DNA from 4 places in the Rhizobium binae genome. Region 4 is predicted to be linked to each of the others. Evidence: predicted binding sites of a transcription regulator. Region 4 holds the regulator's gene; each other region holds the start of a gene.
What was found. The regulator LexA, encoded in region 4, represses DNA repair genes until DNA is damaged. The targets are predictions, from matches to a motif close to TGTTCNNNNTGTGTTCNG.
Positions count from the first base shown of each region.

Region 1: a site for LexA is predicted at 4,797-4,814, ahead of J2J99_RS21440 (helicase-related protein). Genes of this name have one in related genera too.
Region 2: a site for LexA is predicted at 4,870-4,887, ahead of J2J99_RS29370 (ImuA family protein). Genes of this name have one in related genera too.
Region 3: a site for LexA is predicted at 1,139-1,156, ahead of J2J99_RS04595 (PA0069 family radical SAM protein). Genes of this name have one in related genera too.

Region 1 covers NZ_CP071604.1:4,388,019-4,395,933, forward strand. The annotation lists gene J2J99_RS21405 (hypothetical protein) at 1-387, shown strand, start outside; gene phaR (polyhydroxyalkanoate synthesis repressor PhaR) at 382-957, opposite strand; gene J2J99_RS21415 (acetyl-CoA C-acetyltransferase) at 1,195-2,376, shown strand; gene phbB (beta-ketoacyl-ACP reductase) at 2,444-3,169, shown strand; gene J2J99_RS21425 (hypothetical protein) at 3,272-3,430, opposite strand; gene J2J99_RS21430 (YMGG-like glycine zipper-containing protein) at 3,622-3,882, opposite strand; gene J2J99_RS21435 (DUF3309 family protein) at 3,909-4,064, opposite strand; gene J2J99_RS21440 (helicase-related protein) at 4,872-7,915, shown strand, end outside.
Region 2 covers NZ_CP071608.1:30,635-38,549, reverse strand. The annotation lists gene J2J99_RS29380 (error-prone DNA polymerase) at 1-2,623, opposite strand, end outside; gene J2J99_RS29375 (Y-family DNA polymerase) at 2,620-4,134, opposite strand; gene J2J99_RS29370 (ImuA family protein) at 4,052-4,810, opposite strand; gene ligD (DNA ligase D) at 5,464-7,915, shown strand, end outside.
Region 3 covers NZ_CP071604.1:951,976-959,890, reverse strand. The annotation lists gene J2J99_RS04605 (hypothetical protein) at 1-245, opposite strand, end outside; gene J2J99_RS04600 (glycosyltransferase family protein) at 567-1,085, opposite strand; gene J2J99_RS04595 (PA0069 family radical SAM protein) at 1,225-2,382, shown strand; gene J2J99_RS04590 (ribonuclease HII) at 2,549-3,238, shown strand; gene J2J99_RS04585 (F0F1 ATP synthase subunit B) at 3,417-3,908, opposite strand; gene J2J99_RS04580 (F0F1 ATP synthase subunit B) at 3,912-4,535, opposite strand; gene J2J99_RS04575 (F0F1 ATP synthase subunit C) at 4,613-4,840, opposite strand; gene J2J99_RS04570 (F0F1 ATP synthase subunit A) at 4,908-5,660, opposite strand; gene J2J99_RS04565 (AtpZ/AtpI family protein) at 5,723-6,061, opposite strand; gene J2J99_RS04560 (cell wall hydrolase) at 6,334-7,545, opposite strand; gene J2J99_RS04555 (potassium transporter Kup) at 7,831-7,915, opposite strand, start outside.
Region 4 covers NZ_CP071604.1:2,066,152-2,074,066, forward strand. The annotation lists gene J2J99_RS10085 (ComEC/Rec2 family competence protein) at 1-949, shown strand, start outside; gene lexA (transcriptional repressor LexA) at 930-1,649, opposite strand; gene J2J99_RS10095 (VOC family protein) at 1,846-2,742, shown strand; gene kdsA (3-deoxy-8-phosphooctulonate synthase) at 2,739-3,584, shown strand; gene eno (phosphopyruvate hydratase) at 3,726-5,000, shown strand; gene J2J99_RS10110 (FtsB family cell division protein) at 5,137-5,457, shown strand; gene pdhA (pyruvate dehydrogenase (acetyl-transferring) E1 component subunit alpha) at 5,603-6,649, shown strand; gene J2J99_RS10120 (pyruvate dehydrogenase complex E1 component subunit beta) at 6,666-7,915, shown strand, end outside.

The DNA.
Region 1 (7,915 bases), 2.2 Mb from region 4:
ATGATTATCCCGTTTATTCTTTACAATCTGGCGATGCTCGGCCTGATGGGCGATGGCGGCATTGCAGTGCTGAAGCATGACGTCATCGTGCTGTCGATGCTCTCAGGCGCGATCTGGAGCATGGCGCTCGGCGATCTCTTTATCGTCGTAGCGCTTGTCGTTTTGTTCTTCGAAATCCTGAAAGCGACCAGAACCGGTCCCGGCAACCTTTCGAATCATATCCTGTCGATGCTGGTGTTCATCGCCTTGCTGGTCGAGTTTCTGCTCGTCCAGGACGCTGCGACGCAGGTGTTCTTCATTCTGATGACGATCGCTCTGATCGATGTGATCGGCGGTTTTGCAGTTTCGATCCGAAGCGCCGGGCGGGATGTCTCGATCGGCTTATAGGTTGTCGAGCTTGTTCTGAAGGGCGCGGAGCTGTTCCTTCAGCTCGTCGATATCCTTGGCCTCGGCCTTGCGGCTTTCCTTGGCCGCCGGCGGAGCCATGAAAGGCGAGAACATCTGCATGGCCTGCTGAAACAGCTCGGTGTTGCGGCGGACCTGGTCCTCGACCATCTGCATCGGCAATTGCAGGTTCTTGCCGAGAGGCGTCTCGCCAAAGGCGCGGTTCACCTGCTCGCGCATCTGGGCCTGCTGCTCGGTGAAAGCGCGCATCGAATGTTCGAGAAAGCTCGGCACGACCATCTGCATCTGGTCGCCGTAATAGGTGATGAGCTGGCGCAGGAAGGAGATCGGAAGCAGCGTGTTGCCAGTCTTCGATTCCTGTTCGAAGATGATCTGGGTCAGCACCGAATGGGTGATGTCATCTCCGCTTTTTGCATCCTGGACGATAAAATCTTCGCCCTTCTTCACCATCTCCGCCAGATCTTCCAGCGTCACATAGGTGCTGGTGCCTGTATTGTACAGGCGGCGATTGGCGTATTTCTTAATGACAATCTGACCCTCATTCTTCGCCATATCAGTCTCCTGAACCCCCGTCTGATTTATGGATGTTCCTCCACTTCAGACTGTAAACGCAAAAGAAGGCCGGTGACAATCTCTTTGTGCTATGCGGCAAACCTTTAACAGATCATACGAATCGGCTTTGCGGGCCGCCGCCGAAAAATTCGGGCGGCCGGTCTTCGCGTTTGACTTGTGCTCAAAGCTTTGCCAGTTTCCCCTTATATAAGTGGGACGAAAACGAGGAGCCTCCCCATGAGCAATGCATCCGTCGTCATCGCCAGTGCAGGTCGAACAGCAGTTGGTTCGTTCAACGGCGCTTTCGCAACGGTCCCCGCGCACGAACTCGGCGCGGCCGTCATCAAAGGCGCGCTCGCGCGCGCCGGCGTCGATGCCGGCGACGTGGACGAGGTGATCCTCGGCCAGGTGCTGGCCGCAGGCGAAGGCCAGAACCCGGCTCGCCAGGCGGCGATCAAGGCCGGCATTCCGAAGGAAGCGACAGCCTGGGGCGTCAACCAGCTCTGCGGCTCAGGCCTGCGCGCCGTTGCGCTCGGCATGCAGCAGATTGCCACCGGCGATGCCAAGATCATCGTTGCCGGCGGCCAGGAATCCATGTCGATGGCGCCGCATGCCCTGCACTTGCGCGGCGGCGTCAAGATGGGTGACGCGAAGATGGTCGACACGATGATCAAGGATGGCCTGACCGATGCCTTCCATGGTTATCACATGGGCATCACCGCCGAGAATATTGCGCGTCAATGGCAGCTTTCGCGCGACGAACAGGATCAGTTCGCCGTCGCTTCACAGAACAAGGCCGAAGCCGCCCAGAAAGCCGGCCGATTTACCGATGAGATCATCCCTTATGTCATCCAGACGCGTAAGGGCGACGTTACGGTTGATGCCGACGAGTATATCCGCCACGGCGCCACGCTGGAGGCGATGGCCAAGCTGCGGCCGGCCTTCGACAAGGACGGCACGGTGACGGCTGCGAATGCCTCCGGTCTCAATGACGGCGCCGCAGCAGCAGTGCTGATGAGCGAAGCCGAAGCGGTCCGCCGCGGCATCCAGCCGCTCGCCCGCATCGTTTCCTGGGCAACGGCGGGCGTCGATCCTTCAATCATGGGTACCGGCCCGATCCCGGCGTCCCGCAAGGCGCTGGAAAAGGCCGGCTGGTCGGTCGGCGATCTCGATCTCGTCGAAGCCAACGAGGCTTTTGCGGCGCAAGCCTGCGCTGTCACCAAGGATCTCGGTTGGGATCCTGCTATCGTCAACGTCAATGGCGGGGCGATTGCCATCGGCCACCCGATCGGCGCTTCCGGCGCGCGCGTTCTCAACACGCTGCTGTTCGAAATGAAGCGCCGCGGCGCGAAGAAGGGCCTGGCCACGCTTTGCATCGGCGGCGGCATGGGTGTCGCCATGTGCTTCGAAGCACTTTAATAGCATACGATCCATCATTGATTGAAATCCCGCCGCGCGCGGGGCGAAAACACAAGGGGAGCGGAACATGAGCAGAGTGGCTCTGGTCACCGGAGGGACACGCGGCATCGGCGCAGCCATATCCATGGCATTGAAAAACGCCGGATACAGGGTGGCGGCAACTTATGCCGGCAATGACGAGAAGGCCAGAGCCTTTCATGACGTCACCGGCGTTGCCGTATTCAAGTGGGACGTTTCCGACTACGCTGCCTGCGGTGAAGGGGTCGCCAAGGTTGAAAGCGAAATCGGCCCGGTCGAGATTCTCGTCAACAATGCCGGCATCACCCGCGATGCCATGTTCCACAAGATGACGCCGCAGCAGTGGCACGAGGTGATCAATACCAACCTCACCGGCCTATTCAACATGACGCATCAGGTCTGGACCGGCATGCGCGACCGCAGCTTCGGGCGCATTGTCAACATCTCCTCGATCAACGGCCAGAAGGGCCAGATGGGCCAAGCCAACTATTCGGCCGCCAAGGCCGGCGATCTCGGCTTCACCAAGGCGCTTGCCCAGGAAGGGGCGGCGAAAAACATTACTGTCAACGCCATCTGCCCCGGTTACATCGGAACGGAAATGGTGCTTGCCGTGCCGGAGAAAGTGCTGAACGAGCGCATCATTCCCCAGATCCCCGTCGGCCGTCTCGGCGAGCCGGAAGAGATCGCCCGTTGCGTCACCTTCCTCGTCTCCGACGATGCCGGCTTCATCACCGGTTCAACGCTGACGGCCAATGGCGGGCAGTTCTTCGTTTAGCCCCGGTTGACGATCCAGATCGACTTGAAGCGACAGCGTCTGCCTGGCTGCGCTGTCTCTTTTATGTGCGGGACCGGATATCCGCAACGCGGGTTCAGAACGTCAGGAGCGGCTGCGGGGGTTGCGATGTCCGCGGGCTGGAATCCTGACCGGCACTGTTTGCGCCGCCCGGTCTTCGCTGCGAAGGGCTGAGATCGCGCTTGTCACGAAGGCCAAGGCGATGGGAACGGCGACGGCGGAACCCATGAAAATCTGGGCCATGGAGGCGTTCCCTTTCGGTGCGTGGGCGGCTTTGTCTGCCCATTGCGCTTGAGAAGGAATATGCGGTCGGCGGGTCGACGCCGGCAGGCTCGACTTTCGAAACCGATCGTCAACGTCGCGTTGACGCAGGATGCCAGCAAAGAAAAACGGGCGCCAGGGCGCCCGTTGGGAGTCCGATATGATTTTGCCGGTCAGTAGCGGCAACGGGCCTCGTAGCGGCGGCCGTAGCGGTCGCGATAAATGCAGTAGCCGCGGCGTTCGACCGACTGGCCGATCAGCGCGCCGGTCAGACCGCCGGCAACGGCACCGACTGCGGCACCGCCCCAGCTGTTGGTTACGGCGCCGCCGATGACCGCACCGGTGCCGGCGCCGATCGCCGTGCCCTGCTCGGTCGGAGTACAGGATGCGAGAGCGCCCACGAGCGCGCCAATGAGAACAATTTTCTTCATCATGTCGTAACTCCCCAGGTTGTCGGGCTTTAGATGCGCCCCATTAGTACAAGGATAATGATAATGACGAGAACTAGCCCCAAACCGCCCGAAGGTCCATAGCCCCAGCCACGGCTATAACCCCAATTCGGCAAGGCTCCGATCAAGAGTAGAATGAGGATAACGAGAAGTATCGTGCCAAGCATTGCGTGTTTCCTTCATTTTCATCCGCAATCTGAATGGACAAGAAACACGCATTGGCGATTTTTGTTCCCGGTTGAGCCCGCGAATTGTGATGCGGCACGATTCATGGTTTGTGATCGATGCTGCCCAGTAAAATAGCACTATGGTTAAAAAGACGTTTAAATACAACATGTTGCGGCGAACAAAGCACGAAGATTGCAATGTCGTCGATTCGTCGGCGATTCGTTCCGTTTTTGATCAATCCGATGACGTAAGCGCTCCCCGCTTAAACGATGTGAATTTCGTCGTCGAAAGGTTAATCCTCGGCCTGCGGCGTCAGACGCGAGGGGCAGTCCCCCGACTGCATATAGCGGCAACACATGGCGGCGCCACCAGATCTTGCCGTGAACGAAAGGTGAAAGCGGTTTGGTCGGCGATTCGTCTCCGATTCGTTCCGGATTTGGTCGAAGGGTTAATTGGCCAGGAATGTTCGCTTGGCAAAAAGCGCACGGCCGACCGCCGGCAAGGCGATGGAGATGCGAACAGGAGAGAGTCTCCCGATTCAGCATCTAGTGGAAAAAAGTGATTCAAAATCAATACTTAGCCGTGAACAAAAGCTGAATCCGCGGGAGTCAGCGATTCGTCGCTGATTCGTTCTCAGGCTGTTCTGAATCGGAAATGCAGGCGTCCCGGATGACTCGCAGAGGTCGTAATCCTCGCTGCATTTTAAAATCTGCCCTTGCGTTTGCGGCGGCAGCTGTCCATGTGTTCTGTGCCTCCGTCGAGAGGCGACAATTTTCCTGGGGCCGCCTGCCTCTTTTGCATGGACCATGACTCTGACTTCGCAGCCGATGATTCTGAGCGGGCGCGGTGTGACCGCGATGCTCGGACCAACCAATACCGGCAAGACCCATTACGCCATCGAGCGCATGGTCGCACACGGGACCGGCGTGATCGGCCTGCCGCTGCGGCTGCTGGCGCGCGAGGTCTATACGCGGGTGGTGGAGAAGGTCGGTGTGCAGAACGTGGCGCTGGTCACCGGTGAGGAAAAGATTTCGCCGGCCAATGCACGCTTTTCGGTCTGTACCGTCGAAGCGATGCCGCGGGACACGAAGGCCGCCTTCGTTGCGATCGACGAGGTGCAGCTCGCCGGCGATCTCGAGCGCGGTCATATCTTCACCGATCGCATCCTGCACCTTCGCGGCCGCGAGGAAACGCTGCTGCTCGGCGCGGCAACGATGCGGCCGATCCTTCAGCAGCTGCTGCCCGGTATCACCATCGTCGAACGGCCGCGGCTTTCGCATCTTTTCTATGCCGGGCAGAAGAAGATCACCCGGCTGCCGCAGCGCTCCGCCATCGTCGCCTTTTCGGCCGACGAGGTTTATGCCATCGCCGAGCTCATCCGTCGGCAGCGCGGCGGCGCGGCGGTCGTGCTGGGCGCGCTCAGCCCTCGCACCCGCAATGCGCAGGTCGCGCTCTACCAGGCGGGCGACGTCGAATATCTGGTGGCGACCGACGCAATCGGCATGGGCCTCAATCTCGATGTCGATCACGTCGCTTTCGCCCAGGACAGAAAATTCGATGGATACCAGTTCCGCAACCTCAATCCGGGTGAGCTCGGCCAGATCGCCGGCCGCGCCGGGCGGCACGTGCGCGACGGAACCTTCGGCGTCACCGGCCAGGTCTCGCCCTTCGACGAGGAGCTGGTCCAGCGCATCGAAGGCCATGAATTCGACAATATCAAAGTCTTGCAGTGGCGCTCGACCGAGATGGACTTCTCCTCGATCCATTCGCTGCGGGCCAGTCTCGAGGCGGGGCCGCGCGTTGCCGGACTGACGCGTGCGCTGCCCGCGGTCGACCAGCAGGCGCTGGAGCAGCTTTCGCGCTATCCCGAAGTCATCGATCTCGCCGATCGGCCGGCCCGCGTCGAAAAACTCTGGGAGGCTTGCGCACTTCCCGACTACAGGCGTATCACTCCGGCACAACATGCCGATCTGATTGCGACCCTCTTTTCCGATCTCGTCCGCTATGGCACGGTGAACGAGCAATTTCTGGCGGAGCAGGTTCATCGCTCCGATCGGACCGATGGGGAAATTGACACGCTTTCGGCGCGAATCGCGCAGATAAGGACCTGGACCTATGTTTCGAATCGGCCCGGCTGGCTGACCGATCCGACACATTGGCAGGAAAAGACGCGGGAAATCGAAGATCGATTGTCCGATGCGTTACATGAAAGGTTGACGAAACGCTTTGTTGATCGCAGGACATCTGTGCTCATGAAGCGCCTGAGAGAGAATGCGATGCTGGAAGCTGAAATCAGTGTGAATGGCGATGTCTTCGTTGAAGGACATCATGTAGGGCAGTTGAGCGGGTTCCGTTTCACGCCGGTGGCGGGAACGGACGGACCGGATGCCAAGGCGGTTCAGGCTGCGTCGCAAAAAGCGCTCGCGCTCGAATTCGAAGCCAGAGCGGCGCGGATGCATGCCGCCGGCAACAGCGATCTGGCGATCGGCTCGGACGGTTTGATCCGCTGGCTCGGAGATCCGGTGGCGCGGCTTTCGGGCAGCGATCACGTCATGCGCCCGCGGGTGATCCTGCTGGCCGACGAGCAGTTGACGGGCAATGCCCGCGATCACGTCGCCGCCCGCATCGAGCGCTTCGTCAATCATCATATCAGCACAGTGCTGAAGCCGCTCGATGATCTGTCGCGCGCCGAGGACCTGCAGGGTCTCGCCAAGGGGCTCGCTTTCCAGCTCGTCGAGAATCTCGGCGTACTCTTCCGCCGAGACGTGACTGAGGAGGTGAAGTCGCTGGATCAGGAGGCTCGCGCCTCCATGCGCCGCTACGGCGTGCGTTTCGGCGCCTATCATATCTTCGTCCCGGCCCTTCTGAAGCCGGCGCCAGCCGAACTGATCACGCTGCTCTGGGCGTTGAAGAACGACGGTTTGGACAAGCCGGGTTACGGTGACCTCATTCCCGTGTTGGCCGCCGGTCGCACCTCTGTCGTGACCGATCCAAGCTTCGAGCGGATGTTCTACAAGCTCGCGGGCTTTCGTTTCCTCGGCAAGCGCGCCGTGCGCATCGACATACTTGAGCGGCTTGCCGATATCATCCGTCCGCTGCTGCAATGGAAACCCGGTCAGAACAATCGTCCGGAGGGCGCCTATGACGGCCGCCGCTTCACGACGACGACGGCGATGCTGTCAATACTCGGCGCGACGCTCGAGGACATGGAAGAAATCCTCAAGGGTCTCGGCTATCGCGCCGATGCCGTGAAGGCGGAAGAGGCGTCGGCTCATCTTGCCGCGCAGGACGCCGCTTCGGCGCCCGCAGCCTCCGCGCAAGCATCCGCGGAAGAAACGGTGGAAAAGGCCGATCACGACGACGCCGACGCAGCGGCGGAGGAGGCCGTTTCCGAGCCGTCCCCAGCCGAGGCGGCCGCGGCAGAAGCGCCAGCGGCAGAAGCAGTTCAAGACAACCCTGCGACCGAAGCCTCGGCGGAGGTTTCGGCTGCCGGGGAAGCGGCCGCTGCTTCCGGAGAGGCCGGCGAACCGGCGGAACCGAAGCCGGTTCTTCTCTGGCGCCTCGGCGGCCGCAACGATAATCATCGTCAGGCGCGTGGCGGCCATGGCGAACGCCGCGGTGGCCAGGGCCATGATCGGGGCCAGAACCAGGACCGCGGCGAGCGCAATCGCCGCCCGGGCGGCGGCGAAGGCGGCGAAGGAAATCGCGGCGGCGACGGACGCGACAACAACCGCAACAACCGCGGCAAGGACGGCGGTCGTGATGGCCGGCCGCAGCAGGCACGGGGCGGTGAGCGCAAGGACCAGCCGCGCGGCGACCGGCCGGACCGTAGCGAGCGCAAGGATCGCGG
Region 2 (7,915 bases), on a different replicon from region 4:
CCCAAAGCTCCAGGGGTTCATCCCGGAGCGCCTTGATGTCCCAGAGTGCGTGCCGCCGTTCCAGTCGCAGCGATGGCAGGAAAGCATCCGCTTCGGCCAGCTTGACCAGCGATGATGGCGAGACCCCTGAGCGTCGCCACATGTCGTCAGCCGATGCGAACGGCTGGTCTGCCCGAGCCAGGATGATCCGGGCGGCATCGTTGGTGGACAGGCCCTTGACGACGCGCATGCCAAGCCTGACAGCAAACCGGTCGGAATTACCAATCCGCTCCATCGTGCAGTCCCAGCGTGACCGGTTCACACAGACGGGCCGAACTTCGACACCGTGGTTTCGGGCATCCTGCACGATCTGCGCGACGCTGTAGAACCCCATGGGCTGGCTATTGAGCAAGGCAGCACAAAACACATCGGGGTGGTGACACTTCACCCACGAACTCGCATAGGCGATCAGCGCGAAACTCGCTGCATGGCTTTCTGGAAAGCCATACGATCCGAACCCTTCGAGCTGCGCGAAGGTTTTTTCGGCGAATTCGCGTGTGTAGTCGTTCTTGACCATGCCCTCGACCAGCTTGTCCTTAAACTTCGACACGCCGCCTGTGAACTTGAACGTCGCCATCGCGCGCCTGAGCTGGTCCGCCTCGCCGGCCGTGAAACCCGCGCAGGTCATGGCAACCTTCATCGCACTTTCCTGAAACAGCGGAACGCCGAGCGTCTTGCCGAGGACCGCTTCGAGCTCAGGCGTCGGATACTCGACCTTTTCCTTGCCTTCGCGCCGCCTCAGATACGGATGCACCATATCGCCCTGAATGGGTCCGGGCCTGACGATCGCCACCTGGACGACCAGGTCGTAAAACGTCCGGGGCTTCAGGCGCGGCAGCATCGCCATCTGGGCGCGGCTCTCGATCTGGAACGTGCCAAGCGTGTCGGCCTTGCGGATCATCGCATAGGTGGCCGGATCCTCCTGCTCGATATCGGACAGGCCCATTGGGATGTTCTTGTGTTCTTTCAGCAGCTCGAACGATTTCGCCATGCAGGTCAACATGCCGAGCGCGAGCACATCGACCTTCATGAACTTCAGCGCCTCAATGTCGTCCTTGTCCCATTCGACGACCTGGCGGTCCTTCATGGTCGCCGGTTCGATCGGCACCAGATCGTCCAGCCGGTCCTGCGTCAGGACGAAACCGCCCGGATGCTGGCCGAGATGGCGCGGCGCGCCCATCAGCTGGGCCGAAAGATCCAGCGCCAGCTTCAGGCGATAGTCGGCGGTATTCATGTTGTTGTCGATGAGCTGCTTCTCGCCGACACCTTCGGACCAGCCCCAGACCCCAGAGGAGAGCTGAGTGATCAGATCTTCCGGCAACCCTAAAGCTTTACCGACATCCCGCAGCGCGCCTTTGGCGCGGTAGCGGGTGACGGTGGAACAGAGCGCGGAGCGTGAGCGGCCATAGGTCTCGTAGATCCACTGGATGACTTCCTCGCGGCGGGCATGCTCGAAGTCGACGTCGATGTCTGGAGGCTCGTCCCGTTCCATCGAAACAAACCGCTCGAAGAGAAGGTCACCCGTTTCCGGATTGATGCTGGTGATGCCGAGGCAGTAACAGACCGCCGAGTTGGCCGCCGATCCCCGCCCTTGGCAAAGGATTCCTTGCGACCGGGCAAACCGGACGATGCTGTAGACGGTGAGGAAATACGGGGCGTATTTCATCACCCGGATGAGTTCCAGCTCGTGAAGGATTGCTTTGCGGACTTTGTCCGGGATCCCTTCGGGGTATCGGGAAGCAGCGCCCTCCCAGGCGAACTTTGTCAATGACTGATGGGCATCAAGGCCCGGCACGAGCGCTTCTTCCGGGTATTGATACTGAAGCTCGCTCATGTCGAAACGACAGCGGTCGACGATTTCGCGGGTTCGTGCCAACGCTTCCGGGTATTCCGAGAACAGCCGGTGCATCTCTTCCGGCGCTTTCAGGAAGCGATCGGCATGCCGCTCGCGATCGAAGCCGACGCTGTCGATGGTCGTGCGGTTGCGGATGCAGGTGACGATGTCCTGGAGCTGTCGTCGCCTTGGATCATGAAACAAAACGTCGTTGCTGACAACCGTTTTGACCTTATGTCTCGCCGCCATGTTCGAAAGATTGTGAAGCCGCAAGCGATCATTCGGGCGACGGCGCAGGCACAGTGAGACATAGGCCCTGTCGCCGAAAATCGCAGCGATCTTCCTGAGCTGGCTGGCAGTGGTCTCGTCGGCCTCATCCGGGACAAGGATTGCGATCAGGCCAGCAGCATAGGCTTCCACGTCTGACAGATCGAGAACGCACTTGCCCTTGCCGCCCCGGCTCTTGCCGAGCGAAAGCAGGCGGGTCAGTCTCGAATAGGCTGGCCGATCGGTGGGGTAGACCAGGATAGACATGCCGTCGGAGAGATCGAGCCGACAGCCGACGACCAGTCTCACGCCGGTGGTCTTTGCCGCCTCCCATGCCCGCACGATCCCGGCAAGCGAATTGCGATCGACCACGCCAAGAGCGTCAATGCCAAGCGCTGCCGCCGCGGCAAACAGTTCCTCGGCTGAACTCGCTCCACGCAGGAAGGAGAAATGCGTGGTGACCTGGAGTTCGGCATATCTCATCCGAACACCCCATGCAGAAACCAAAGGTGCGAGCCGGTGTCAGCATCCACGCCGTCACCCGCGCGATAGACCCAGTAGCGTTCACCCGCCTCGTCCTCGACAACGAAATAGTCGCGAACGGCGGCATGTTCTCTCGGGCGAAGCCACCACTCGCCAAAAATCCGCTCCGGGCCGTCTGCCCGCTTTACCCGACGGCGCTTTCCGCGCCAGGTGAAGACGGCAGGCGGCTGGTCGGGAAGCAGAGCGGTGACGTCGATCCGTTCCGGGTTGGCCAGCAGTCGCGACGGCCTCGGCCATTTGGCAGCCCATGTCGCCCCGGTTTCGTCGGCCATCGGACCGACGCGCATCACCGATCGCTCGGGAACGTCGGAGGCGACGGGCGTGACCCGGTAAAGCCGCTGGCCGCGATTGCCGAGGATGTCGACAAGCGGCGTCACGTCGACCACGGGTTCTTCGATCAGGGAGGATGCAGCTTGTCGCTCCTCGAGCGGCTCTGCCATGATGGCGACAAGCACCAGGCATTCGATGCCGAAGCCCGGATCGATCTTCTCGATCCGGTCGCAGAGAAGCTTTGACAGCCGGGCGGGGTCACGTACCGGTTTTGCCAATCCGGCTCGGATGCACTGGCGGGTGTTGTCGACACGATGGATGACGAGATCGGAACGCCTGACGCCGAGACCGCGCGTCTCCAGCTTGGCGGTCAGTTCGCCGACCAGTCGACGCACATATTTGGCGATCGTCTCCGCCGCGCCGATCGGCTCCTGAAAGTTCTTCGCTGCCTCGACAAGCTCCGGAGTGCGCAGAGGTTCGATCGGTTCTGCCATTCGTCCAAAGAGCTGATCCAGCCGTCGGCCAACTTCGAGACCGTATCGCAGCGTCACGGGCGCACGTGGCATTGCGGAGAGTTCACCGACCGTCTCGACGCCCATCACCCGCAGTCCATGGATGGTGTCTGGTGGAAGACGCAGACAGTGGATCGGCAGGCCAGTCACCGCTCTCGCAACGCCGCCGACCGGGACAACCGTCGTTTCAGCCGACGTCACGCGGGTGATCGCATGCGCGGCCCCCCATGTATCGGCGACCGCAGCACGCGCCGCCAGGCCCCGTCCTCTCAGCCCATTGACCAAGCCGGAGATCAGCAAGTCTTCGCCGCCCTGCAGGTGATCGGCGCCTTCCGTATCCATGACGATGCCGTCCGCGCCATCGACAGCAACGACCGGGCTGTACTGCCGGAGCGCCCACAGCGCGAGCCGCTCAAGGGCAGCGGCGTCGGCGCTGGGATCAGCATCGATCATCGTCAGATTGGCAACGACGGCCTGGGCTTTGCTCGCCGGCATGCCGATCTTGAGGCCCAGTTTGCGTGCGGCGGTATCGGCCGCCGAGATCCAGCGTTTCGACCCCGATTTGGAAATGACGACGAGCGGCTGGTCAGCTGGCACGGCTCCCTCTCCATGTCGACGTATCCGGTCTGTTGCCAGATTGGGGAAGTAGACACAAACGACCCTTGGCATCACAGGCTCCTATTTCAAACTCAGCACACTCGCCTGCTTTCACGCGCATCAATTCCAACAGCCACCGCGCCCGGCCGACCCCTGCCACTGGCAGCTCCTCCGACGGAAGCACGCTCACCCTCCATCGTGTCGTCGAGGCCGTCGGGTTGCCGAAGTCCGACGCTTCCGTCTGTCGCCGCCATCTGCGGACAACGAGGCCCATGGTTCCGGTTTTTTCGGCAGCCAGCTGCAGCCGCCGGGATGCCACCATCGGCAATCGCACCAACTCCCCGACCACCGCTGCCAAGCCACCGAAAGAGAGCCCTTCTTCCATGGAAGCCAGGACATCCTCCTCCTTGTCGCCTTCGCAGAAGATCACCCGGTCGGGATGTAGGCCTGCCTGAGCGATGGCGGGGAAAAACAGGTCAGGCCTCGTCAGGCACCAGAGCACCTTGCCTCTCGAGCGCGCGGCAATGCCGGCGGCGAATAAGGCTGCCGCCGCGCCATCCACAGTGCCCGAACCGCCACCGGCGACCTCGTGAAGAGCCCCGTACGACAGCCCACCGCCGGGCAATCGCTCGTCCATTTCCCGGACGCCGAAGGGCAGCACGACAGACTTCTTCGCCGCGCCGCCTTCTAGGTGCGCAATACGATCCCTGAGTTCCTCGATGACCCGAGGACTATGGACGCGCGACATCGTTCACGGACCTCCCTCGGCTCGTGTTGCATGGACTTCATGTCCCCGAAAATTGTTGACGTTCCTCTTTTGTTCCGTGTCCGTGACGGAGTCAAGCCGGTCGTATCGAGCTTATTTAGGCTCCGCTAAAGCGCTGTGGGCGAAATGATGAAACGAATCAGGAGCCTAGGCTGCGGGAGCCAAGTGACTCTACCGCCTCATTTTTTTTTGCGTTTTGCACATGGGCCTAAAAGATGCGACGGCGTGATAGCGGCCAAAACGAAAAAGCCTGCCGCGGGAGGAGGTGCGGCAGGCTTTTCGAAAATAACCGAACAGCAACTGGGAGGAGGAGTGTTGCTGTTCCCGCAACCGGCCTTGGGAGGAGTAGGACGTCTGCATATCGAACTGATGCGGGAGGAGGTGCATCACTTCGATAGGTGGATGATACGCGTTCTGGCCGCCTATTAAATAGACTTTGCTGCAGCGCAGTCATGCCGACAGCGCATATCAATTCCGACGGTGCCAGGTCGATCATTCAGAGCCAATGGCGCTGTTGTCCACCGCCCCTGCCCAACTCCATGGAACAAAACGACAATCTGTTGCTTTTTGCCTCCTAAGGTCGCGCGCTGTGACAACCAGACGTGACAGGAGGCGGATTTGTAGCGAGGACTGCCATGGCAAGCGACAAGCTCTCGACATACAAACAAAAGCGGGATTTTCAGAAGACGCAGGAGCCAAGCGGCGCGGCGAAGCTGAAGGCATCGAACCGCAGGCGCTTCGTTATCCAGAAACATGACGCAACGCGACTGCATTACGATCTGCGGCTCGAACTCGACGGGGTGTTCAAATCCTGGGCGGTGACTAAGGGTCCGTCGCTCGATCCGCACGACAAGCGGTTGGCGGTCGAGGTCGAGGACCACCCGCTGGACTACGGCGACTTCGAAGGCACCATACCGAAAGGCCAGTATGGCGGCGGCACAGTCATGCTCTGGGACCGTGGCTACTGGGAGCCCGAAGGCAACAAGACACCTGAGCAGGCTCTGGCCAAGGGCGACTTCAAGTTCACCCTGGAGGGAGAGCGGCTGCATGGCAGCTTCGTTCTGGTGCGGATGCGCAACGATCGCGATGGCGGCAAGCGCACCAATTGGCTGCTGATCAAGCACCACGACGGTTTCTCGGTCGAGGAAAACGGCGCGGCTGTCCTTGAAGACAACGCAACGTCCGTAGCCTCGGGTCGAACTATGGAAGCGATCGCTGCTGGCAAAGGCAGGAAGCCGAAGCCGTTCATGGTGGAGAGCGGCGACGTTCAGGCCGATGCGGTCTGGGACAGCAACCATGGCCTTGCTGCTGAAGAACGCAAAGCCGAAACCAAAACTAAAAGGAAAACTAGCTCAGCTAAAACTGCCAAACCAGCAAAGTCTGCGATGCCCGACTTCATCGCGCCGCAGCTTTGCGAAACGCTGGAACGGCCGCCCGCGGCCGAGGGATGGATCCACGAGATCAAGTTCGACGGCTACCGCATCCAGGCGCGCATCGAAAACGGCGAGGTGACGCTGAAGACCCGCAAGGGCCTGGACTGGACGGCAAAATATCCGGCGATCGCGACATCGGCTGCAAACCTGCCGGATGCCATCATTGACGGGGAGATCTGCGCCCTCGACGAAAACGGTGCACCTGATTTCGCAGCGCTTCAGGCGGCACTGTCGGAAGGAAAGACGGACGCCCTGGTCTATTTCGCTTTCGACCTGCTGTTCGAAGGCGATGAAGATCTGCGGCGATTGCCGCTCACCGAGCGGAAGGAACGGCTGCAAAAATTGCTGCATGGTGCCGGCGAGGATCCACGCCTGCGTTTCGTCGAGCATTTCGAAACCGGTGGTGACGCCGTGCTGAAGTCGGCCTGCAAGCTCTCGCTGGAAGGCATTGTTTCAAAGCAGGCGGATGCTCCCTATCAATCGGGCCGCACCGAGACATGGGCGAAGTCCAAATGCCGCGCTGGCCATGAAGTCGTGATCGGCGCCTATGCCAAGACCAACGGCAAGTTCCGCTCATTGTTGGTCGGCGTCTTCAGGGGTGACCACTTCGTCTATGTCGGCCGGGTTGGAACCGGCTACGGGGCCAAAACGGTCGACACGATCTTGCCGAAGCTTCGGGAGATCGAGACCGACAAATCACCGTTCACGGGCGTCGGCGCGCCGAAGAAGGATCCCAACATCGTATGGGTTAAACCCGAATTGGTCGCCGAGATCCAGTTCGCCGGCTGGACGGCGGACGGCCTGGTCCGTCAGGCCGCCTTTAAGGGATTGCGGGAAGATAAACCCGCAGCCGAAGTCGAGGCGGAAAAGCCGGCATCGCCGGCGAAGACAGAGACCCCAACGCCAGCCGCGACAAAGGCATCAAGGCCGGCACGCGGCAAGAACGCCAAGGCCCAGGTGATGGGCGTGATGATCTCCAGCCCGGACAAGGCCCTGTGGCCGGATGCCAATGACGGGGTGCCGGTCACCAAGGAGGATCTCGCCCACTATCATGAAGCTGTCGGCCCATGGCTTATCGACCATATCAAAGGGCGGCCATGCTCGATCATCCGGACGCCGGACGGCATCGGCGGCGAGCAGTTCTTCCAGAGGCACGCGATGCCTGGAACGTCGAACCTGCTCGAACTGGTCAAGGTGTTCGGCGACAAGAAACCCTATCTGCAGATCGATCGGGTCGAGGGCCTCGCCGCCATCGCCCAGATCGGCGGCGTTGAGCTGCATCCCTGGAATTGCGAACCGGGCCAACCTGAGGTTCCCGGTCGTCTCGTCTTCGACCTTGATCCCGGTCCGGACGTCCCCTTCTCCACCGTGGTCGAAGCCGCCCGGGAAATGCGCGACCGACTAGAGGAACTCGGCCTCGTCAGCTTCTGCAAGACCACCGGCGGCAAGGGTCTGCATGTCGTCACCCCGCTTGCCGTGGCGAAGGGCAAGAAGCTGACATGGCCGGAGGCAAAAGGGTTCGCACACGATGTCTGCCTGCAGATGGCACGCGAGAACCCTGACCTCTATCTGATCAAGATGGCCAAGAACCAGCGAAACGGCCGGATCTTCCTCGACTACCTCCGCAACGATCGGATGGCGACTGCCGTCGCCC
Region 3 (7,915 bases), 1.1 Mb from region 4:
CCGTGAACATCCGTGACGACGAGCGTCCAGGTGCCGCTTTCGCCGGCATAGACCTCGAGGACGGAGTTCTGGCTGACCAGCCCGACCGCCATCAGCTTTTCAGCGAAATTTTCGTCCAGAAATTTGACGACGTCGGATCGACCTGCGCAACTGAGCGTCGCCTGCGATGCTGCCGAATGCGGATGCGCGATCATCAACGTCGCCGATATGACGGCCACGAGACCGTAAAGCATAGGGCGGATCATCACGCACCTCCTTTCGCCGGGAACCCGGCAGAAGAGGAGATTTTCGCCGACCTTTTCTGCCGTCCACCGGCATTCCATGGCCATCCGTTGCGAAGCGCGGCGCTTCGGCGGCGCCATGGCAAATTATAGCGCGGAATCTGATCGGGCGCCATCTTTGCGCGATCTCGGGATGATTGTGATGCGGGCAAGAGCAGCCGCTTATCCGCCTGCCGGCTCCGACCCGGGGGGTGAGCCGCGGTTGTCGATGCCGGCAAGGATCAAGTGAGGGGCGCTTTCGGCGCCAATCTGGCGGCGCGTTCAAGCGCCGGCGATGACACAGACTTACCGCGCAGCGCGCGCCACCCAGGACGGAACCAATTCGCTGGCGAGTTTGCGCGGCCTCTGGCCCTTGGCGAATTCGGCAAGGCGCATGCCGCTTCTGGCTGCGGCCAGCGCCTGGTTCTTCGGCATCAGCAGACCAAGTTCCAGCGGCGGCGCGGCGCGGCCGATGCGCTCGAAAAACGGGCGCCGGTAGCCGCGCGAGGCGGTGAAGCGCGCCGGCAGCTTGTTGAGCGCGATATATTCGGCAATCTCGTCGATCCAGCCCGCCTGCGGGCGTGCGCCCGGTTCGACGAAAAGCAGCCAGTCGCCGCGGGCGGAGCCGACGATGTCCTTGATATCCCATTGCGAATGAAACCGGCACCCGGCCGCGTCGGCGACCCGCGAGGTGCCGTCACGTGAGCCGTGATCGAGCACGACCACATCGCCGACAAGCCCCTCCACCGCGCCTGCCACCAAGACCGACAAGGTCTGGGCCAGCTCGGATTCCTGATCCTGACATTCGAGAATAACCGTCAACATCGCCTACTCATAATGCGCAGCACAAATTTTTGCCAGCGGCGTTTTCCGTATTTTGTTCTTGCATTGTTCTCAATTTGCCGATAGGAATTTAATCATCAAAACGGGCGGAAGCGATTGCTTGCCGCTGCGGGAGAATCCGATGAGAGAGCAGTCCCTGGCAGGGCAGGCCGCATTCGCGCCTGCCAATACGGCAGATATTGCCGATGCGATGATCGTCTCCTCCGGGCTGAGGGTCGAGGTCGACCGGCGGCGCGGGCGCGGCGCCGGACTGAACCCAACCGGCCGCTTCGAGGCGCTGCAGCGGGAGACCTTTGACGATGGATGGCAGACGCTGGAAGAGCTGCCGCCGTTCAAAACCGAAGTGCAGATCGAAAAGCCGCGCACGGCCATCACCCGCAACGAGTCACCCGACGTCGCCTTCGACCGCTCGATCAATCCCTATCGCGGCTGCGAGCACGGCTGCATCTATTGCTTCGCCCGGCCGACCCACGCCTATATGGGGCTTTCGGCGGGGCTCGATTTCGAGACGAAGCTGTTCGCCAAGCCTGATGCTGCAAAGCTGCTGGAGCGGGAGCTCGCCAAGCCGGGTTACAAGGTGCGGGCGATCGCAATCGGCACCAATACCGACCCCTATCAGCCGGTCGAGAAGGAATGGCGCATCATGCGCGGCATTCTCGAGGTTTTGAACAAGGCGAACCATCCGGTCTCCATCGTCACCAAATCGGCGATGATCCTGCGGGATCTTGACATTCTGCAGGAGATGGCGGCGAAGAACCTGGTGCGCGTCGGCATCTCGGTGACCACGCTCGACCGCAAGCTTGCCCGGACGATGGAGCCCCGCGCCGCCACGCCGCCGCGTCGGCTGGAGACCATCCACACGCTGTCGGAAGCAGGGATCCAGACGGCGGTAATGGCCGCCCCGCTGATCCCGGCGCTGAACGATCACGAGCTGGAGCGCATCCTCGAGTCGGCCAAGGCGGCCGGCGCCGTCGAGGCGAGCTATGTCATCCTGAGGCTGCCGCTCGAGGTCAGCCCGCTCTTCCGCGACTGGCTGTTGCAGCATTATCCCGATCGCTACCGGCATGTGATGTCGCTGGTGCGCTCGATGCGCGGCGGCAAGGATTACGATGCCGAATTCGGCAAGCGCATGAAGGGCGCCGGTCCCTATGCCTGGCAGATCGCCCGGCGCTTCGAAATGGCGGCGAGGCGTTTCGGCCTGACGCGACGCGGTCTGCCTCTGCGCGACGATCTGTTCGTGCCGCCTGATGGCAGCGGCGTTCAGCTGTCGCTGCTCTGATTTACAGAATTTGCGCCTCGGCCCATCGAAGAACCGCCCTGTTTTCGAGCCCCGAGCGCAATTCCCGCGGATGGCCCTGACCGCCACCATCCGCCGGACCGTCCCCGGCCGCCGCCCTGATCCGGGGACTTGCGGGAAATCGGGTTGGCGTGCGAGGTTCAGCCGCATGAGACCTCGCACGCCACCCGATTCTCCCCTGCTTTTCGACACGGCTCCGCTTGTGCCGGATTTCCGTCTGGAGCTCAAAGCCCGCAAGGCCGGCCACTGGCCCGTCGCCGGTGCCGACGAGGCCGGCCGCGGGCCGCTCGCCGGGCCGGTCGTCGCCGCCGCCGTCATCCTCGATCCGAAGCGAATCCCCGAGGGCCTCAACGATTCCAAGCAGCTTTCGGCGCAGCGGCGCGAGGAATTGTTCGTGCAGATTCTCGCAACCGCGACCGTTTCGATCGCCTCTTCCAGTTCTACACGCATCGACGAGACCGATATCCGCAAGGCAAGCCTCGACGCGATGCGCCGCGCCATCTGCAGTCTTGCCGTTCCGGCAAGCTACGTCCTGACCGACGGGCTCGACGTGCCGCCCGGCCTCGATTGCCCCGGGCAGGCCGTGGTCAAGGGCGACGCGCGCTCGGTCTCCATCGCCGCCGCCTCGATCGTCGCCAAGGTGACGCGCGATCGGATGATGGCGCGCGCCCACAATGTCTTTCCGGATTACGGCTTTGCCGCGCATGCCGGCTACGGCACAGCGCAGCACCGCGCCGGCATCGAGAGGCATGGCCCCTGCTCCCTGCACCGTATGAGCTTCCGGCCGTTGCGCAAAGGCGAGGACGGACCCGAGACGGATGAGCTGCTTGCGGAATAGGGCGCCCACAGATAAGGAGCGGCCCTTCTCGTCGCCCCGCAGCTGGGGTCCGAAGAGTAGGCGAGACCCGTCGACCGGTGGTTTTCCCAAGGATCTGCAACAGATCATCGGCTGAAGTCACTCAACAACAAAAAAGGCCGGGACATGCCCGGCCTTTCTTCATTCCATTCGATACCGCTCAGTTGAGCCGTGTCTTGACCTGGCTGACGGCGTTGCCGAACAGTTCGGACTGGACCTTGGCGTCGGCCTGCTTGGCGAGCACCGTTTCGGCGGCCGCGATCGCCAGATCGACGGCGGCGGAACGAACGGCCTTCATCGCTTCGGCCTCGGCCTGCTGGATCTTCTGTTCGGAGAGCGCCGTGCGATTGGCGACGAACTCTTCCGTCTTCTTCTTCGCTTCGGCAGTCAGCATCTGGGCTTCGCGCTCGGCGGCGGCAACGATGTGAGCCGCCTCGGCTTCCGCTTCCTTGCGCTTACGCTGGTATTCGGCAAGCAGATGCTGGGCTTCCTCGCGCAGGCGCTTGGCTTCGGCCAGCTCGTTGCGGATCTGGTCGGCGCGGTCGTCGAGCGACCGTGCCATCATGGCGGGAGCCTTCAGATAGACAACCAGCGCCAGGAACAGGACGAGGCCGACAAAGGCGAAGAAAGTCGCGTCAAAGTGAAACTCCATCGATCAAGCCTCCTTCTTGGCGGCCGCGACGGCGGCGGCGACATCAGCCTGGGCAGCCGTGCCGCCGATCAGCTGTTCGACGACGGCAGCCGCCGTTTCCTCGGCAATGGTGCCGACATCGGCGAAAGCCTTCGCCTTGATGTCGGCGATGCGGACTTCGGCAGCCTTGATCTTTTCCGACAGGCTCGCCTCGACAGCGCGGCGATCCTCTTCGGCCCTGGCCTTGGCGGCGTCGCGGGCGGCGGAGGCGATCGCATTCGACTTGGCGCGGGCAGCGGCCAGTTCGCCTTCATAGGTCCGGACGGCGGCGTCGGCTTCCGCCTTCAGGCGGCCTGCTTCATCCAGGTCCTGGGAGATGCGCGTGTGGCGCTGATCGAGGATGGCCCCGATGCGCGGCGCGATGACCTTCTGCATAAGGAGGTAGAAGACGCTGAACGTAATCACCAGCCAGAGCAGCTGGGATGCGTAGGTCGTCGAATCGAAAGGCGGGAACGGGCCACGGGCGTGTTCGCCTTCGGCAACGCCGGTCTCGGTGTGGACCTCGCCTGCGGCAGGAGCGGCATGCGCATCCGTGCCAGTCGCTGCCGCCGGTGCTTCTTCAGCGTAAGCCGGGGTCACAAAAAACATGCTCACCTCCAGGTGGACTGCAAATGCAAAGGATCACGGCTTGCGGTCGCAGGCCGTGATCCATCTATCCGCCGATATCAGACGGCGAAGAGCAGGAGGAGAGCGACGAGCAGCGAGAAGATGCCCAGAGCTTCCGTAACGGCGAAGCCGAATACCAGACGGCCGAACTGGCTGTCAGCGGCAGACGGATTGCGCAGAGCGCCGGAGAGGTAGCTGCCGAAGATATTGCCGAGGCCGAGAGCCGTACCGGCCATACCAAAGCAAGCCAGACCTGCACCGATGAACTTTGCTGCTTCCGCTTCCATGTTGAACTCCTTTGAAATGGTTGTTGCGGCGAATGACTGACGCCCTTTGACGTCGATGTCGTTATCCTTAGTGCCCGCCCGGATGGATCGCGTCGTTGAGGTACATGCAAGTCAGCACCGCAAAGACGTAAGCCTGGAGGAAGGCGACGAGGAACTCGAGACCGGTCAGGGCGACGGTCATGATCAGGGGAAGAACGGCTCCGCCGACACCGACTGCACCGAGGGCTCCAAGCGAGGCGACGAAGCCTGCGAACACCTTCAGCGTGATGTGACCGGCGAGCATGTTTGCGAAAAGACGAACGGAGAGCGAAATCGGACGGGATAGGAAGGAAATGATTTCGATTGTGACGACCAGCGGCAACAGAATGCCCGGCACGCCCGAGGGCACGAAAACGTTCAGGAAGTGGAAGCCGTGCTTATAGAAGCCGTAGACGAGCACCGTGCCGATGACGAGGATAGCCAGCGCGAAGGTGACGATGATCTGGCTGGTCACCGTGAAGAAATAGGGGAACATGCCGAGCAGGTTCGCCGTCAGGACGAACATGAAGAGCGAGAAGACCAGCGGGAAGAACTTCATTCCCTGCTTGCCCGCGCCTTCCTTCAGCATATTGGCGATGAATTCATAGGACATTTCCGCGATAGACTGCGAACGGCCCGGCACGATGGCGCGGTTCGAGGTCGCGAAATAGAGGAAGCCCGCAGCGGCGGCGGCCGAAACGACCATGAACAGCGAGGCGTTGGTGAACGAAAAATCAATTCCGCCGATTTCGATCGGGACAATCTTCTGGATCAGGAACTGATGAGTCGGATCGTTAGACACCGCTTGTTCTCTCTCGTTGGCCCGCAGGACGCGGGGTCATTGCACTGGACCGGGACCGGTCCTTATTTCTTGTCGTCCTTGTCGTCCAGGGGATGGGCCACCACCCCCGCAGAACGCAACACGTTCAGAACGCCGGCACAGAATCCGAGAAGCAGAAGAACAATCAACCCCCAAGGCGCCGTGCCAACAAAACGGTCGAGGAGATAGCCAAGGACAGCACCGACGATGATGGCGGCAATGAACTCGCTCGAAAGCTTCATCGCCTGGGCATAACCTTTGCGGCTTACCTCGGCGCGGGCTTCGTTTGCCTCGTCCACCTTCGCCTCGACGCGCTTGGTCGCGAGTTCCGCTCCCAGCTGCGCACGGCGCTTATCAAGACTTTCCTCGCGGTCGTCCGCCATGGATCTCTCCTCGCCTGCCCGTCGCCCGCACTCCCGCTACCCCGGTCATTCGGACCCCCGACGCGAAGGTTGAGACCCTTCCGGCCCGTTCTGAAGTCGCGCGCAACATAGTTTTAGGGATTGGTATAGTCAAGGCGTAGACAGCTTCTGTCCAGCGAGAAAATAACCTCGTCGAATCAAAGGGATAAAGCGATCACAGGCCGATCGCGCAAATTCGACGGAAAGAATCCGCTTTTCGGGGCCGGAAATCGGCCGGACCCGGACGATTTATCTCAGCTCCAGCCGCCGCCATAGGTGCGGTAGAAGACATGGAGACCGATGCGGCCGACTTTTTCCATGGTCTTTGCCCATTTCGGGCGAACGTAGACGGCGTGGTAGTGGGTCGCCGAGCCCACCTGCGGCAGCCAGATCTTGCCCGATGTCACCGCCATCGCCACGTCGCGGGCGACCCGCCAGTGATATTCCGAATTCACCCTGTCCTTGATGGCGTCGCAGGCGAAGGAAAACTGGCAGCGGTTGCGCCAATCCTCGTTCTGATAGACGACGCCGCAGATGCTTTTCGGATAGGCGGGGTTGCGGACGCGGTTCAGGATGACCTGGGCAACGGCCGCCTGGCCCTTTACCGATTCTCCGCGCGCCTCGAAATAGATGCCGGAGGCAAGACATTGCTGCTCGCGGGCGGAAAAGACGCTTGCCGGCAGCACGCTTGCGGCCCAGGCGTGATCACGCGGGCCGATCTCGGGGACGAAGCGGCCGCTGTCCTGGTCGGTCAGGATCGAATCGAACGGTGACTGGCGGGCATAGTCGGGTGCGGCCGGCGCGTAAGCGGTGGCCAGCACATCGGCCTTGTTGCTGGTGACCAGGCTTGCGAGCATCGCCGGCACGCCATGATCCTTAATCACCGGCTGCTTCCTATAGAAAGAAGTGGCGATCTCGATTTCCTTGCCCTGGATCTTCGGCTTGACGAAGGCCGAGCGCTCTTTGAGATCGAAGCTCGGGGTGAACAGCATCCTGGTGCGCTCGAGGATGGAGCCGGCGGAAAAATCCTTCGGCGGCTGCATCTTTTCGACGGCGACGATACGGCCTTTCTTCATGCCGCGGTTGACGCGATCCTCGTCCGGGGTGTCCTCGTGGCCCTTCTCCTTGGACGTGAAGGCAACCTTGCGGCCATCGGGCAGCTCCATGCCGGCGCCCGACGAGATCGAACCCGTCACTTCTGGATCGGCAAAGGCGAGTTCGGCCTGATGAATGGAGCCTGCGGGAGAATTGGTCAGCACCATACGCCAGCTATCGCCCTCACGATCGAGACCGGCGAGCAGGGTGGCGAGATCGGCGTGGGAGGCGACGCTCGGGAAGATCAGCCAGCAGGCGAGCCCGAAGACGACAGGCGACACCCAGTTCTCGGGAAGAAGACGCAGCTTGCTACGGGAAGGGCTCTTTCGACGCAACACGAACTCCGGGCATGGAACGCGGGAACATTCCATCGAAAATCTCTCATTAACCTTGACGCCCGGTTAACGGGGCGTGCCGGAATGTGGCTATGCGAAGTTCTGGATGTTCGAATGCGGCTGCAAATTTCGAAGGCGATTTGACGGAAACGCATCACCGGTCTCCGTCATCTCGGCCTTGAGCCAAGGATCCATGCCACAGCTGCTGGTGGACCCGGCGTTGATGCTCGGCTCAAGGCCGAGCATGACGGAGGAGAGGTGGCGGAAGAAGTCAAAGCGCGGACACCCGCGTCAGTATTGTCGTCCTCGCCCCTTCACCCGTCAAATAATCACATGAGACCCCAGTTCCACCACGCGGTTGGCCGGCAGGCGGAAGTAGTCCGAGGGATTGGCGGCGGCGTTGGCG
Region 4 (7,915 bases):
TTATGGCCTGCCGGCAAACCTTGCGACGATGCCGATCATCTCCTTCATCGTCATGCCGGCCGGGTTGCTGGCCATGTTGCTCATGCCGTTCGGTCTGGACGCTCCGCTCTGGACGGTGGTCGGCTTTGGCCTCGATCTGGTGATTGCAGTCGCCAAGACGGTGTCCGGCTGGGGTGGCGATATCGGTTTCGGCCGCTTGCCCGGCTGGTATTTCATCATGGCTGTGGCAGGCTTTCTGCTGCTGATGCTGCTCCGCACCCGGTTGCGCCATGCCGGCACATCGATCCTCGCTGTCGCAACGCTCATCCTGCTCACTCTGCCGGGGTCCCGGCCGCCGGATCTGGTGATTTCCGAAGATGGTGGTCTAGTCGCGCTCGTCGCGTCGACGGCAATGGCTTCTAACCGCGAAAACCCGCCGGACTTCATCTTCGACCAGTGGCAGAGAGCGCTGGTGTCGCCGACGCACCAGCCGCCGAAGATGCTGGATGGCCCTGCCATTCCGCCCCAGGGTGAGGACCGCCGCCTCAGGCTTTCCGGCGACCAGCAGAATGAAGCGAGGACGGCAATGGTGGCCGCAGCAGCTGGCGGTGAGGCAAATCGGTTTTCCTGCGTCAAGAAAGCCTGGTGCATAGCCAGGCTCGGCAATGGCCATGTCGTCGCGGTCATCGACAATGCCGCCTATCTCGGCCCGGCCTGCGACGCCGGCGAGATCGTCGTGACCGCGGTGCGCCTGCGTTTCGACCGTTGCCGCTCCGGTGCGACACTCTTCACCGGCGAGACGCTGCGCAGGACCGGTTCCATTGAATTGCGCTTTGTGCAGACGGGACTCGAGATCGCAACCGCATTCGATGCCTGGTCACGTCCATGGATGCGCCATCGCGCCTATGATTGGCGCAAAGGCGGTTTCGCCGAATCCGGCCCGTCTGCTGTCAGTGATAACGGCGAATGAGGCCGACCAGCTTGCCCTGCACCTTGACCCGGTCGGGCCCGAAGATACGAGTCTCATAAGCCGGGTTGGCGGCTTCGAGCGCGATCGAGGCACCCTTGCGGCGAAAGCGCTTCAGCGTCGCTTCCTCGTCGTCGACGAGCGCAACGACGATATCGCCGGGACTTGCGGTGCTGCCATTGCGGATGATCACCGTGTCGCCGTCGAAGATCCCGGCGTCGATCATCGAATCGCCCTTGACCTCCAGCGCGTAATGTTCGCCCGAACCGAGCATATCCGCGGGAACGACGATGTCGTGTGTATTGTTCTGGATTGCCGAGATCGGAACACCGGCGGCGATCCGGCCCATGACCGGCACGGAGACGGAGTTGCCGTTGTCGGCGATCGGCCTTGCGGCAGCGGGGGCGGCGACCGGCTGGGGCTTGCCGAGGCTGCCTTCGATAACACTCGGGGAAAACCCGCGGCGCGGCTGAAGGCTGGGGCTATAGGCCTCCGGCAGCTTGATCACCTCCAGCGCCCGGGCCCGGTTCGGTAGGCGGCGAATGAAACCGCGTTCCTCGAGCGCCGTGATCAAGCGATGAATGCCGGATTTCGAGGCGAGATCCAGGGCGTCCTTCATCTCGTCGAAAGAGGGAGGAACGCCGGATTCCTTCATGCGCTCATGAATGAAAAGGAGAAGCTCCTGTTGTTTGCGCGTGAGCATCGACGTCAGACCCCGTGATTGAAACAAATCCAGAACAGACACTATATGTTCCATATGTGTTCCGCAAGTAGCTAAATTTCCGTAAAAATTCACGCCAACTCGTCGAGATTTTTATTTTCATTTGCCGGATCGGCACACACGTCTTGCATTGGGGGTGGTGCTGTCGCACATCTCTTGGCGTGTCAGGAGGGATCTCATGATCGCACATTCCGCCAAGCCGCACCCGCTGGATCATGTCGTGCTGCCCGTCGTCAATATCGACCTGGCGCGCGAAAGGCTCGGCAAGCTCGGCTTCACCGTCGCCGCCGATGCGCGCCATCCGTTCGGAACGGAAAATGCCTGCGTCTTTTTCGCCGACAAGACCTACATCGAGCCGCTGGGGGTGGCGAGCGTCGAGGAAAGCGAGATAGCGGCCCGCCAGGGGAATGTCTTCATCGCCCGCAATCGCGCCTTCCGCTTCCGCTGCGGCGAGGAGGGACTTTCGGCGCTGGCCTTCCGCACCGAAGATGCCGGCCTCGATCATCGGCGATTCTTCGGCAACGGTGCGAGTGCCGGCGAGATGTTGCAGTTCAGCAGGCCGATACGGATGCCGGACGGTTCGGAAAGCGTCGGCAATTTCAAACTGGCCTTTTCAGGAGATCTGCGCGCGCCCGACTTCTTCCTATTCACCTGTCAGCGCATCAATGCCTTCCCCGCCGATCGCGCCGCGCTGGAGACACATGCCAACGGCGTGACCGGCATTTCCGAGATCGCGCTTTGTACGCCGGAGCCGGCTGCGTTTGCCGCCTTCGTCGGTCTTGCGGTCGGGCAAACGGCGGTGGAGAAAACTGGTTTCGGCATGAAGATCGCAGCCTCGAATGCCAAGATCAGCCTGATGACGCCGGAAGGGCTAGAGGCCTATTTCGAGCTTGCCGTTTCCGCCGCCGATCGTGGCCTGCGCGGCCAGGCAATCCTCTTCACCGTCACCGATCTTGCCGTGACAGAAGCGCATTTGGCTGCTAACGGAGTGACATATACACGCAAGAACAATCGCATTCTGGTGAAGCCCACGCCCGGGCAGGGCGCGCTTTTTGCCTTCGAGGAAACACGATGAGCACTGATACCAATTCCGAGGTCAAGATCGGCGAAGGCGAAGGCCAGGTCACCTTTTCCAATACCGGCCGCCTGTCGCTGATTGCCGGCCCCTGCCAGATGGAGAGCCGTGATCACGCGTTCATGGTCGCCGGCACGCTGAAGGAGCTCTGCGCAAAGCTCGGCATCGGCCTCGTCTACAAGAGTTCCTTCGACAAGGCGAACCGCACTTCGCTTTCGGCCGAGCGCGGCATCGGGCTTGAAAAAGGCATGGAGGTCTTCGCCGACCTGAAGAGGGAATTCGGCTTTCCCGTCCTGACCGACGTCCACACCGCCGAGCAATGCGCCGAGGTGGCGGAGGTGATCGACGTTCTGCAAATTCCCGCCTTCCTCTGCCGGCAGACGGACCTTCTGATCGCCGCCGCCCGGACCGGCCGCGTCGTCAACGTCAAGAAGGGGCAGTTCCTCGCCCCCTGGGATATGAAGAACGTCCTGAAGAAGCTCAATGCCAGCGGTAATCCGAACGTGCTGCTATGCGAGCGCGGCGCCTCCTTCGGCTACAATACGCTGGTTTCCGACATGCGCTCGCTGCCGATCATGGCGGCGATGGGCGCGCCCGTCATTTTCGATGCGACCCATTCCGTCGCCCAGCCGGGCGGGCAGGGCGAATCCTCGGGCGGTCAGCGCGAATTCGTCGAGACGCTGGCGCGCGCAGCCGTGGCGACAGGCATTGCCGGCGTGTTCCTCGAAACCCACCAAGACCCTGACAACGCACCGTCCGACGGCCCGAACATGGTCTATCTCAAGGACATGCCGCGGCTGCTTGAGAAATTACTTGCGTTTGATGCGGTCGCCAAGGCCTGACGTTCAACAGGTTGACATGATGGTGGTTTAGGCCACGTCGGAACGCCGGTTCGAAGGCTGGAAATTGCGGCTTTGTAATTTGCACGCCTTCGATTATGACAGGCTTCGAACGATTGATCACCCACCGAGCAGGAAGAACCCATGACTGCAATCACCGATATCATCGCCCGCGAGATTCTCGATAGCCGTGGCAACCCCACCGTCGAAGTCGATGTCTATCTCGAAGACGGCAGCATGGGCCGCGCGGCCGTTCCCTCGGGCGCTTCGACGGGCGCTCATGAGGCGGTCGAGCTGCGCGACGGCGGCAAGCGCTACCTCGGCAAGGGCGTCGAGAAGGCGGTCGAGGCGGCCAACACCGAGATCTTCGACGCTATCGGCGGTATCGACGCCGAAAACCAGATCCAGATCGACAACATCATGATCGAACTGGACGGAACGCCGAACAAGTCGCGTCTCGGCGCCAACGCCATTCTCGGCGTGTCGCTGGCCGTCGCTAAGGCGGCCGCCCAGGCCTCCGGCCTGCCGCTCTACCGTTATGTCGGCGGCGCTTCGGCCAGCCTGCTGCCGGTGCCGATGATGAACATAATCAACGGCGGCGCGCACGCCGACAATCCGATCGACTTCCAGGAATTCATGATCCTGCCGGTCGGCGCCGATACAATCGCCGAAGCCGTTCGCATGGGTTCGGAAGTCTTCCATACGCTGCGCAAGGAGCTTGCAGCCCAGGGCCACAACACCAATGTCGGTGACGAAGGCGGTTTCGCACCGGGCCTGAAGAGCGCTTCAGAGGCCCTCGACTTCATCGTCAAGTCGGTTGAGAAAGCCGGCTACAAACCGGGTGAGGACATCTACCTCGGCCTCGACTGCGCCTCGACGGAATTCTTCAAGGACGGCAAATACGTACTCGAAGGTGAAGGTCGCACGCTCGAATCGGGCGCCATGGCCGAATATCTGGCCGAGCTGGCCGCCAAGTACCCGATCATCTCGATCGAAGACGGTATGGCCGAAGACGACTGGGACGGCTGGAAGGCGTTGACCGATCTGGCCGGCAAGAACATTCAGCTCGTCGGCGACGATCTCTTCGTCACCAACTCCGCCCGTCTTCGCGACGGCATCCGCATGGGTGTCGCCAACTCGATCCTGGTCAAGGTCAACCAGATCGGCTCGCTGACGGAAACGCTCGATGCGGTCAATACGGCGCATAAGGCCGCCTACACCGCCGTCATGTCCCACCGCTCCGGCGAAACCGAGGATTCGACCATCGCCGATCTCGCGGTTGCCACCAACTGCGGCCAGATCAAGACCGGCTCGCTGTCGCGTTCCGACCGTCTCGCGAAGTACAACCAGCTGATCCGCATCGAGGAAGGCCTCGGGCCCCAGGCCCAGTATGCCGGCCGCTCGATCATCCGCGGCTGATCGAATTTGATGTCAATGGCTTAACCCGCGCCCTCCCGGCGCGGGTTTTTTATTGCCTGATTTTTACGGTCAACGAACGGTTAATCTCTGCGCATTATGCTGAACGAATTGGTAATGCGTTCAAGAGCATACGTGTATGTGGACAAGGCATCATAAAAAGAGAAAGCTTGGCCGCTTCGTCATTCCGGCCATGACGGTCGCCTTCCTTTCCTATTTCGGCTATCATTGCATCCATGGCGATTACGGCTTGCGGGCGACGGAGACGTTCGAGCGTCAGCGCGTCGCGCGCGAAAAAGAGCTTGCGGTTTTGAAGGCGAAGCGCGAACATCTGGAAAGTCAGGTCGCGCTCCTCAGTGACGGCTCGCTCGACAAGGATATGCTGGACGAAAAGGCGCGCTATCAGCTGAATATGTCGCGCGCGGACGAGATCGTCATATTCAACCATTATTCCAATTAACCCAAATTCGGTTAATTGGAATTTATGACGTATTTCCAACGGTTTAGTGCCGAATACTAGCCATGCAATTATGGCATTGCTGTGGTCATATTTCTTCCCTATGGTACGCGCCATCGAGAAACGACAAACCCATAGGGAGGGTTGAATGGCGCCGCGAAAGACCGCGACCGTTTCCAGCCGCAAAACTGCAGCAAAACCAGCAGCCAAATCATCGAATGGAGGCCCGGTAGCCGACTTCGATCGGGATGAGGAACTCAAGGCCTATCGCGAGATGCTTCTGATCCGCCGCTTCGAGGAGAAGGCCGGTCAGCTTTACGGCATGGGCTTCATCGGCGGCTTTTGCCATCTCTACATCGGTCAGGAAGCTGTCGTCGTCGGCATGCAGATGGCGCAGAAGGAAGGCGACCAGGTCATTACCGCCTATCGTGACCACGGCCACATGCTGGCAACGGGCATGGAAGCGCGCGGCGTCATGGCGGAGCTGACCGGGCGCCGCAGCGGCTATTCCCACGGGAAGGGCGGCTCGATGCATATGTTCTCGAAAGAGAAGCATTTCTACGGCGGTCATGGCATCGTCGGTGCCCAGGTCTCGCTCGGAACCGGTCTCGCCTTCGCCAATCATTACCGCGGCAATGGCAATGTCGCGATCGCCTATTTCGGCGACGGTGCCGCTAACCAGGGCCAGGTCTACGAGAGCTTCAACATGGCCGCTCTCTGGAAGCTGCCGATCGTCTATATCGTCGAGAACAACCGCTACGCCATGGGCACGTCGACGGCCCGCGCCACCGCTCAGTCGAACTACTCGCTGCGCGGCTCCGGCTTCGGCATCCCCGGCATCCAGGTCGACGGCATGGACGTGCGCGCCGTCAAGGCGGCGGCCGATGAGGCGCTCGAACATTGTCGCTCCGGCAAGGGCCCGATCATCCTGGAAATGCTGACCTACCGCTACCGCGGCCACTCGATGTCCGACCCGGCGAAGTACCGCACGAAGGAAGAAGTGCAGAAGATGCGCTCCGAGCAGGATCCGATCGAGCAGGTCAAGGCGCGCCTCATCGAAAAGGGCTGGGCCTCCGAAGACGATCTGAAGGCGATCGACAAGGATGTCCGCGATATCGTCGCCGACAGCGCCGATTTTGCCCAGGCCGACCCGGAGCCGGATGCATCCGAGCTCTACACCGACATTCTGCTCTAATCGGGGGAGGGAACCCATGCCTATCGATATCCTCATGCCCGCCCTCTCTCCGACGATGGAAGAAGGCACGCTGTCCAAATGGCTGAAGCAGGAAGGTGACAAGGTCACCTCCGGCGACGTGATTGCCGAAATCGAAACCGACAAGGCGACGATGGAAGTCGAAGCCGTCGACGAAGGCATCATCGGCAAGCTGCTCGTCGATGCCGGCACCGAAGGCGTCAAGGTCAACACCAAGATCGCCGTGCTGTTGCAGGACGGCGAATCGGCCGACGCGATTTCCGCCGCTCCTGCTGCTGCTCAGCCGGCTCCGGTCGCCGCTCCGCAGGTTGCTCAAGAGGAAAAGCCGACAAATTCCGGTTCGGCTGCTGCTCCCGTTCCCGCCGAGCCCAAGGCCGTCATTCCGAACGATCCGGAAATCCCGGCCGGCACCGAAATGGTGTCGATGACGGTGCGCGAGGCGCTCCGCGACGCCATGGCCGAAGAAATGCGCGCCAGTGACGACGTCTTCGTCATGGGCGAGGAAGTCGCCGAATATCAGGGCGCCTACAAGGTCACTCAAGGCCTGCTGCAGGAATTCGGCCCCCGCCGCGTCATCGATACGCCGATCACCGAACACGGCTTCGCCGGTGTCGGCGTCGGCGCCGCCATGGCCGGCCTTCGCCCGATCGTCGAATTCATGACCTTCAACTTCGCCATGCAGGCGATCGACCACATCATCAACTCGGCTGCCAAGACGCTCTATATGTCCGGCGGCCAGATGGGCGCTCCGATCGTCTTCCGCGGCCCCAACGGTGCCGCCGCCCGCGTCGGCGCCCAGCACAGCCAGGATTATGCAGCCTGGTACAGCGCGATCCCCGGCCTGAAGGTCGTCATGCCCTACACGGCGTCCGACGCAAAGGGCCTGCTGAAAGCGGCGATCCGCGATCCGAACCCGGTGATCTTCCTCGAAAACGAAATTCTCTACGGCCAGCACTTCGACGTGCCGAAGCTCGATAATTTCGTTCTGCCGATCGGCAAGGCCCGCATCCATCGTCAGGGCAAGGACGCCACGGTCGTCTCCTTCGGCATCGGCATGACCTATGCGACGAAGGCGGTTGCCGAACTCGAAAAGATCGGCATTGACGTCGAACTGATCGACCTTCGCACCATCCGTCCGATGGATCTTCCGACGGTCATCGAATCGGTCAAGAAGACCGGCCGCCTGGTCACCGTCGAGGAAGGTTATCCGCAGTCATCCGTCGGCACCGAAATCGCCACCCGCGTCAT